DNA from 4 places in the Colwellia sp. 5_MG-2023 genome. Region 1 is predicted to be linked to each of the others. Evidence: predicted binding sites of a transcription regulator. Region 1 holds the regulator's gene; each other region holds the start of a gene.
The links. The regulator FNR, encoded in region 1, switches genes on or off when oxygen is low (the NO sensors DNR and NnrR bind a similar motif). The targets are predictions, from matches to a motif close to TTGATCTAGATCAA.

Region 1 (2,209 bases):
TCAATTTTAGTGATCAGTAATTCACTACGCTTACTCAGATAATAGCCCTTAAGATCAAGAGAAACAAAAATGAGCATTATTTATTTTTTAATTCCAATCGCAGTATTACTAACAGCACTGGGTATTTATATGTTCTTTTGGGCAGTAAAAACTGAACAGTTTGATGACCTTGAAAAAGAAGGTATGAGTATTCTTTTTGATAATAAAGAGGATGATAAAACAACCAAACAAAGTAGTGATAAACCTGACAGTAAAAATCATGGCTAACAAAGTCAGCAGTTCTCATAACGGTAACTAACTCAATGAACCTAGACTTATTCTCCGCATTTGTAATAGGATTACTTGGCTCAGGGCATTGTATTGTGATGTGTGGTGGGATTACCACCATGCTCACTTCAGCCCTTCCTGAGTCAAATAAATATAATAATCAAATACCTGTTAATAATCAGAGACCGATTAAGCACTCAACAACATCCTCAATTACTCGTAGTAAAACCGCCTTAGTAATTTTATACAATATTGGTCGTATTTCTTCCTATGCTTTTATCGGTGCAATTGTTGGATTTACCGGCTCTATCGCGGCAAAAAATATTGGAATGCCACTTGCTGGCCTACGGTTAATTTCGGCAACCTTTATGATCTTACTTGGTTTATATTTAGGTCAGTGGTTGATGTGGTTAAATCGAATAGAAGCCCTAGGTAAGTATTTATGGCGTTACATATCACCTTTAGCCAGTAAAGCCATCCCTGTAAATTCACCAATAAAAGCACTTACTCTTGGCGCCATTTGGGGCTGGTTACCTTGCGGATTAGTCTACTCAACCTTAACTTGGGCACTAGCAAGCGGTAGCATATATACTGGGGCGAGTATTATGTTCTTTTTTGGCTTAGGTACTCTTCCCGCACTGTTAACTCTTTCTATTGGGTTTAGTAGCATTAAAAATACTTTAACTAAACCATCGTTCAAAAAGGTAATGGCGTTAGTACTAATAACCTTTGGTATTTATAGTTTTATTGTTGCATACCACCAGATGTTCTAATACCATAGCATTATCCTAGAAATTAGAGTAAATACATAAATGAAAATTTACCCTATTCCTATAAAATAAATGAGTAGCCTATGTTAAATAATAGTTCCCCTGGTGCACAGCATATTAACTGTCAAAACTGTAGTATTAGTGAACTTTGTCTACCTTTTACCTTAAATGATCAAGAACTTAATACGCTTGATCAAATTATTGATCGTAAACGTCCTTTCCACAAAGGTGATAAAATATTCACTGATGGTCAAGAAATGCAGGCGCTTTATGCTATTCGTTCTGGTACATTTAAAACTTTTACCGTTAATGAACAAGGTGAAGAACAAATCACTGGCTTTCACTTAGCTGGAGATTTACTAGGATTTGACGCTATTGCCGAATCAGAACATAAAAGTTTTGCTCAAGCTTTAGAAACATCGATGATATGTGAAATTCCTTACGATAATTTAGATACTTTATCTAATACTATGCCAAAACTTAAGAAACAAGTTTTACGCTTAATGAGTAACGAAATTAGAACCGATCAAGAAATGCTTACGTTGTTGAACAGAAAGAATGCCGAACAGCGTGTTGCTACTTTTTTAGTCAGCTTAAGCAAACGCTATCGTGCCAGAGGTTTATCAGCCAATGAATTTCGCCTTACAATGACACGAAGCGATATTGGTAATTACATTGGACTTACCGTTGAAACAATCAGCCGTTTATTAAATCGTTTTCATAAAACAGGCTTAATTAAGGTTGATGGTAAACTTATTACTATCATAAACCTCAATGAACTTGTTAATTGTGCCGAACTTTAGCTCCTCAAAGGCTTTCTAGCGTTATAATTTATAATGCTTGTTTTAAATCCCTTATACTTTGATTTAAAACAAGCATTAATCTCACACTTTTGATATAAATTACTTAAGCTTTAATAAAGTTTAACCAATGTATAACAACAGGGAGAATTATCATGAAAACCTATCAAAAAATTCTAGTCGTTATCGACCCATCAACTGATGAACAAAAAGCATTACAAAGAGCAATAGACTTAGCTGCCAATATTAAAGCAAGTGGCGGTCAGGTGGAAATAACTGCTTTTCTAAGTATCTTTGACTTCTCTTATGAGATGACTACTATCCTTTCCAACGATGATCGTGGCGCTATGCGACAATCTGTTATTAAAGATA
Region 2 (2,209 bases), on a different contig from region 1:
GGGTGATAAACGCGGTGACTTTAAAGTATTGCTCGCCCATGAATGGCTGTTGTCGTTTATTGAACAAGATGAAAAATTCAAAAGCATTGCAGGTAAAAATCAGCAAGCGTTCAAATTATTTACTCACTGTACTGAGAAGACCGCTTTAGTGAATAGTGAAAATGAATGGACAAATATTTTTAACCATTTTGGTTTGAATTTAGAAAAAGTGACTGTTGGATGTTGTGGTATGGCCGGTACCTATGGACATGAAAAGTCTAATTTAGATAACTCTAAAGAATTATTTAATCTAAGTTGGCAGCCTAAGTTAGCTGAGTTAGAGCAAACACAAATTTTGGCTACAGGTTTTTCTTGTCGGTCACAGGTGAAACGTTTAACAGCACTCAAAGCAAAACATCCTGTAGAGGCGTTATTAGCTAAATTACAATAACAAAACACTAAATAACCATTTTATTTGAGGCAACTATGTCAGATAAAAAACTTATTTTATTATTGAAAATATCTATTTGTATTGGTTTGTGCTTGTTAATTTTAGGTATATATTTACATAATTATAGTGATTATATGGAGTCTTTAGGCGTTACAGGCATCATTATTAGTGCGGTCTGTATTGCGTTGGGTTTAGTTTTTTCTTTGCCGACAAAAATGTATTTAACTTTTATACTTGTTAAGCGAGAAACAGAAGATCCTCCCCAAAATCATAAATTGAAATAAAGCCAACTTTTATAAAAAACCACCTTCGATAGACGGTGGTTTTTTTATGTCTGAATCTTGATCTATATCAAGCCCTAAGCTTAACTATGATATTAAAGTACACATTATAATTTGATTTTAATTATAGATTATCGAGTACGATATGAGCCTAACAACACTTCACAAACAACAAAAAAAATATGAGCGTAATACTTTTATTTTTCTGACTATTTTCCTTGCTCCCATTTTATCTGTTTGCATCGTTGCCGGTTTTGGCTTTGCCATATGGATAAGCCAAATGTTTATTTTTGGTCCTCCTGGATCTTAATACCTTGTCTACTTCAACATCAAAAGCCAATAAACGTGTTGATAATCCAGCGAGAAGGCGACTTTTACGTGGTCGGATACACACAAAACAAGTATTACGTTTGCCTTGGGTAGTGAATGAATCTGTATTTACTTCGGGTTGCACACAGTGTCAAGACTGTATAAATAGTTGTGAAACCAAGATCATTACTAAAGATGAAGAGGGTTTTCCAACCGTAGATTTTAGTTTAGGTGAATGTTCTTTTTGTAATAAGTGTATTGATGCTTGTGAGCAACCGCTTTTCTCTGGCGATTTTATTGATAATGAAAATACCAAGGATAAGATTGCTCAAAATAACAAACCTTGGCCAGTTAACATAGATATTAGTGATAAGTGTTTAGCTAAGAATAGCATTTATTGTCAAAGTTGCCGTGAGGAGTGTGAAACGAGTGCTATTAAATTTCATTACCTTAATTCCAGTATTCCTGAGCCAAGTATAAATGATGTTGATTGTACTCAATGTGGTGCTTGCATCAGTAAATGTCCACAAGATGCTATTTCCTTTATATTCGAGCCAAAAGCAAACTAATCTTTAGCTGTATTTACATTAAACAAGCGGTATTTAAAAAATTATATGACGAAAAATAATGAAAGTAGAACAGATGAATATCATGTGGCAAGTTTCGTCGCTTATCCTATTTTTGAGCAGTTAATCGAGGTGCAAAAAGCAATAACAAGGGTAGATGGTACTGAAATTCATGCAACCAGTGCAGAAGGTAAAATTGTTTTTACAATAGAGGGGCATAGTTATAAGGATATTGGCAACAAAATGGATACGATAAGAAATCATAAAGGCGTTATTAATTTATCACCTGTTTATCATCAGATTTTAGATGAAAGTACTGATAGTGAAAATAATTAAAGCAGCATAACAACGATAAAATTGAATGAAACATTTTAAAACGACATTAAATAAAGTGGGGAAGGTGACAAAATGATTAATCGCCGAGAATTTATTAAAGCCAACGCTATTGCCGCAGCGGCTGCTGTTGCAGGGGTGTCTGTGCCTTCTTTAGCATCAAACTTAATTACAAGTTCAGATATTACTAAACTCAAATGGGACAAAGCACCTTGTCGATTTTGTGGTACAGGTTGCAGTGTAAATGTAGGGGTCATGGATGGTAAAGTTGTTGCCACTCATGGCGATAT
Region 3 (2,209 bases), on a different contig from region 1:
CAATAGAAAAGCACAATTAATTATAGTGGCTATCATCGGCATAACCTTAATTGGTGTTAGTACTTCATGGCTAATTCATTACTTAGACTCTGCGGACGAAACATTAATAAATCAAAATAACAATAAAGAGCAAGTTAGTGTTTTGCCTTCTATTTTAAGAAGTCACCCTCTTCCTATGCCCGATAACTATACCTTATATTTATCGGAGCACTCTGGCATTAGTATTAATTGGCAAGCTGATGAAGTTGAAAATTCACTTTTATGGTCACAATTAACAGCACAAGGAGATGAAAGCTGTAAAGAAATTAGCTTTAATAAAGGAAAGCCAATACGTACATTGTCAGTGAAAGTGGAAGAGAGTAATGGGATTAATTCTAACTATTTTGCTAGTTTTTCCCCTCTTGATAGTCAAGAGCTTATTCAGGCTTTAGCATTTCGTGGCAACTTCACTTTATGTGGTTATAATTTTTCATTAAAAGGCAGTCAAGCAGCATTAGGAACAAATAACCAGTATTCACACTGGGTTGAATACTAAATTAGAACAATTAATTAAGAACACCGTATTGTGTGTTGTTGCTAAAAGGGGCTTTTAGCGCTCATTTAAAGCTGAAAGCCTATTCCATTATCAAATAATTGCTCATAGATACTTTTTATTGCAATAGCATTATCTGTCAATGAGTCATCTAATTTACTGCGTTTTTCAAAGCCTAAATCACTAATTTGATAATAGTAATCTGCATGTAAACCACTCAATTCAAGACATGCTTTTGTACAAGATAAATCACAACCATCAATAGCAATAATTGGGCGACCAGAATTTGCCAGCTCCATCATAGGAATAACTTTTCCGACAACACCTGAAACACACGACATCTCGGCAATACCATCATCATCAAGGTTTAACGATATATTATGAGCCATTTCGGCTAAATTAGAACACCCAGAGCAGGCATATACTATTGGTTTTCCTTGTTTTATTGTTGGATTTTTTTTTGGATTATCTGACATGGAACTAATCTCCTTGCTTAGGAATAGATAGCGGTTATTATATAACTGAGTCTAAACACCATATAAAACGCGACTTTCTGATTCTAACAAGGCCGAAAAAGTTGGTTTTGATTTATATCAACCTTTAGAGCAATCAACTATGAATTAATCTATTTGACCTGTTCTCGATTTAAGATACTTTAAATTGGTCTTTTTAACTTTAATAAATAGAGGTGACTTACCACTAACTACTCAACAAGTATTAAAAAGTTTAAGAAGAAACGTTATGATGCTCCCTAAGCGCGCTATGTACTTATATAACTTGATGACTATGGGATTTATATATTAAGTTAACTTTTAAAGGCTAATCGGTTAGATATAGCCTTATTTATGGTTTAATTCACTCTATTGAAACCGTAACTTACATAATATTGGGATATTATAAAGATATGCTTACTTCTTAGATTGTTTGTAAATATCTTCTGGTTTTAACTTTAATACTTTACGAGAAGGCTTTGCTTGATCTGTTTTACTATTAGGGTTTTCATATATTGCACTAGCATTCGGTCTTGCACCATCAACCCATGTTTCATTGTTTTGATTTTTAGCTTTAAAGTTATTATTTGGGGTGTTGCTATTATGTGACTTATTCTTTTGAGACTTACCGCCTAAAGGTGTATTCTTATCAGCACTATTATTTTCAATTTTACTTGTTCTAGCAACATGATGCTTCTTATCAATAGCTTGTAATAAATTACGTAAAACTTGATCTTTACACTCTCTGTAATGTTGATGATCAACTCTTCTTGAAAAAGCACTTAACTCAGGTTTATTTAAGCGAAAATCAACACTTGCTAATAATTCAATCAATTCTTCCGCTTTTAAATTAAGAGCGATTTTTAATTTAGTAAGAACAATATTATTTGTTAAACGTTTCTCAGGTGTTGCTGGAGCCCCTTCTCTTTTACCGCGTTTTTCATTAATAAATCCATTTAGAAATGAAGCTAATTCGACATCTTGACAGCTTACAAAATCAGCATCATTATCTTTTTTTAACCATTGGCTTACTTGCTCTCTAGTAACCATCAATCCTGCTGATGAGAAAATCGCTATCATCTGTTTGTCATTATAGTTAAAAGTGTAGCGTAACCGGCGAAGAACATCATTATTGTTCAAAGTATTTCCTAATAAAAAAGTGTGAATACACAGTATGAGATAAATC
Region 4 (2,209 bases), on a different contig from region 1:
TATTCGCGAGATAAGTTAACCACTTTTTTCGCAAAGGCCAATCAAGAGGTGTACCCTGATACTCTTCTAAAAATGTTGAGATTTCTTGTGCATCTGACAAACTAATTTTATTCATTAAGCGACTTTGATCTAAATAAGGCTGTAATGAATAATAATGAAGTTGGTTATAGAGTAATTGATATTGAGCAGAATCACTTTTACTGACAAGCTTCTCTGCTTTAATAAAGTTTTTTTGCTGTATTTTATCTACTGTTATTTTAAATGGCTCACTCGCCTGTAGGCTAAAGCTATAACTAACTATAGCCAGTGTTAACAATATTTTCGACACTACACGGGTTAGCATTAACTTCTCTTTTCCCAAAACATATCAGATATCTGATGAAAGTATATACCTAAACGGCCTAGACATGCGAGTTGATATATATTTAGTTGGTTGAACTATATACGAGACAGCTCAAATAGAAATGAAGTAGAATAGTAACACTCGATAAATTTAACTACCCAATATCATTTATGCTAAACGAAACATTTAACAAAACAGATCATTCCCTTGATGCTATTGGTCTACGCTGTCCAGAGCCAGTAATGATGGTTCGATTAAAGATAAGAAAAATGGCAAGTAGTGAAACTCTATTAATCACTTGCGATGACCCCTCAACGACACGTGATATACCTAGCTTTTGTCGGTTTATGGAGCATGAGCTTATTGCCAAAAAAGTTGACGAAAAACCTTACTTATTTGTAATTAAAAAGGGCTAACCTTTATTATTTCAAACAAGTAAGATTAACCCTATTATGACGCTTATTATTTAGCTATGCTGGTAATTCCACTTTTTGAAGCATAACAAACAGTTCGTCTTTTAGTTTTAAACGTACTTTCTTTTTCTTCTCTAAATAGTCATCACTAGTATTCTCTATCCCCTGCTCTATATGACGTATTTCTTGGTCAATTTCATGGTATTCATTAAACAAACGAGTAAAGTGGTTGTCGTTCATTTTTAAATAATGAATTTCCTCATTAAAATCTGGAAATTCGTGATGAAGGTCATGTTTTTCTAACGTCATAATTTTCTCCTACGTTGTTATATTTTAATAATGTACTCTAACTAACACACTACGCTTTTAATTATTTACGTCATTGATCTAACTCAAACTCTAATGATTTTATTTTGTATCACAGCCTTACTAGTAAAGTTGTAAACATATGTGTATTCGCCGAACCTTTTTATTAAAACTATCTCTAACCCAAACTACTACTATGAGGTGAAATATAATGACTTACTTACAAAAATTTCTAAAAGATAACAAACTATTTATACTCTTTGTTTTATTAATGTCCGTATTTAGAAGTGCCGTTGCTGATTGGTACACGGTACCAACAGGCTCAATGCAGCCAACGATTAAAGAGGGCGATAGAATTATTGTTAATAAAATGGCTTATGATTTAAGACTACCTTTTAGCCAACTATCTCTACTATCAACCGGAGAGCCTAAGCGTGGAGAAATAGTTGTGTTTGAATCTAAAACAGCTGATAAACGTTTAATAAAACGTATGGTTGGCTTACCTGGCGATAGAATTTCAATGAAAGAAGAAACGCTTTATATTAATGGTCAAGCTATGCCATATAAAATAACCAAAGAAAACCCTCAGCAACTTGTCGCTATAGAGCAGCTTGGTGCTATTAATCACTCTATTCGTATCGATAAAGAAAGGAGTAATCAACGTAGTACTTTTTCGCCATTAACCGTTCCTGATGGTTATTACTTTGTGTTAGGTGATAACCGTCGTAACAGCGCCGATTCACGAGTTTATGGTTTAGTCCCTCGTCATGAACTTAAAGGTAAAGCTAGTTCAATTGCATTTTCTGTTAACTATGATAATTACTATTTACCAAGAGCAAATCGATTTTTTAAAGACATCTATTCTATTTAACCTGAACTCGGTTTAAGCTGTTTTTAATCAATTGGAATACTTAGGAGTATTGCCTTTACTCTAGCTTGATAGTTTTTGATTTTAACTCAGAAAAATAGCGGCTAAAGGAATATTTATTAAACCAAGCGCTAGTTATTAAACACAAACTTCACGCACAAAAAAGGGCATATCACTATGCCCTTTTAGTTAATTAACCGAGTTTTCTAACGATACATTGCTACAGTAGTGAAATATCGGCAATAGCAAAGAAACTATTACGAATTTCATTAAGTAATG

Region 2: a site for FNR is predicted at 772-785, ahead of napE (periplasmic nitrate reductase, NapE protein). Genes of this name have one in related genera too.
Region 3: a site for FNR is predicted at 1,116-1,129, ahead of Q4496_RS11460 (putative zinc-binding protein). Genes of this name have one in related genera too.
Region 4: a site for FNR is predicted at 1,139-1,152, ahead of Q4496_RS03100 (YdcH family protein). Genes of this name have one in related genera too.

What each region holds. Positions count from the first base shown of each region.
Region 1 is NZ_JAUOPW010000001.1:126,367-128,575, forward strand. It holds gene Q4496_RS00500 (heavy metal translocating P-type ATPase) at 1-42, shown strand, start outside; gene ccoS (cbb3-type cytochrome oxidase assembly protein CcoS) at 70-267, shown strand; gene Q4496_RS00510 (sulfite exporter TauE/SafE family protein) at 303-1,040, shown strand; gene fnr (fumarate/nitrate reduction transcriptional regulator Fnr) at 1,121-1,840, shown strand; gene uspE (universal stress protein UspE) at 1,993-2,209, shown strand, end outside.
Region 2 is NZ_JAUOPW010000035.1:13,260-15,468, forward strand. It holds gene Q4496_RS16540 (FAD-binding and (Fe-S)-binding domain-containing protein) at 1-430, shown strand, start outside; gene Q4496_RS16545 (hypothetical protein) at 466-714, shown strand; gene napE (periplasmic nitrate reductase, NapE protein) at 857-1,021, shown strand; gene napF (ferredoxin-type protein NapF) at 1,026-1,589, shown strand; gene Q4496_RS16560 (chaperone NapD) at 1,635-1,922, shown strand; gene napA (nitrate reductase catalytic subunit NapA) at 1,995-2,209, shown strand, end outside.
Region 3 is NZ_JAUOPW010000016.1:8,439-10,647, forward strand. It holds gene Q4496_RS11455 (hypothetical protein) at 1-535, shown strand, start outside; gene Q4496_RS11460 (putative zinc-binding protein) at 601-1,008, opposite strand; gene Q4496_RS17990 (DUF1456 family protein) at 1,441-2,163, opposite strand.
Region 4 is NZ_JAUOPW010000002.1:350,512-352,720, reverse strand. It holds gene Q4496_RS03110 (transglycosylase SLT domain-containing protein) at 1-343, opposite strand, end outside; gene tusA (sulfurtransferase TusA) at 514-759, shown strand; gene Q4496_RS03100 (YdcH family protein) at 814-1,065, opposite strand; gene lepB (signal peptidase I) at 1,274-1,933, shown strand; gene glyS (glycine--tRNA ligase subunit beta) at 2,151-2,209, opposite strand, start outside.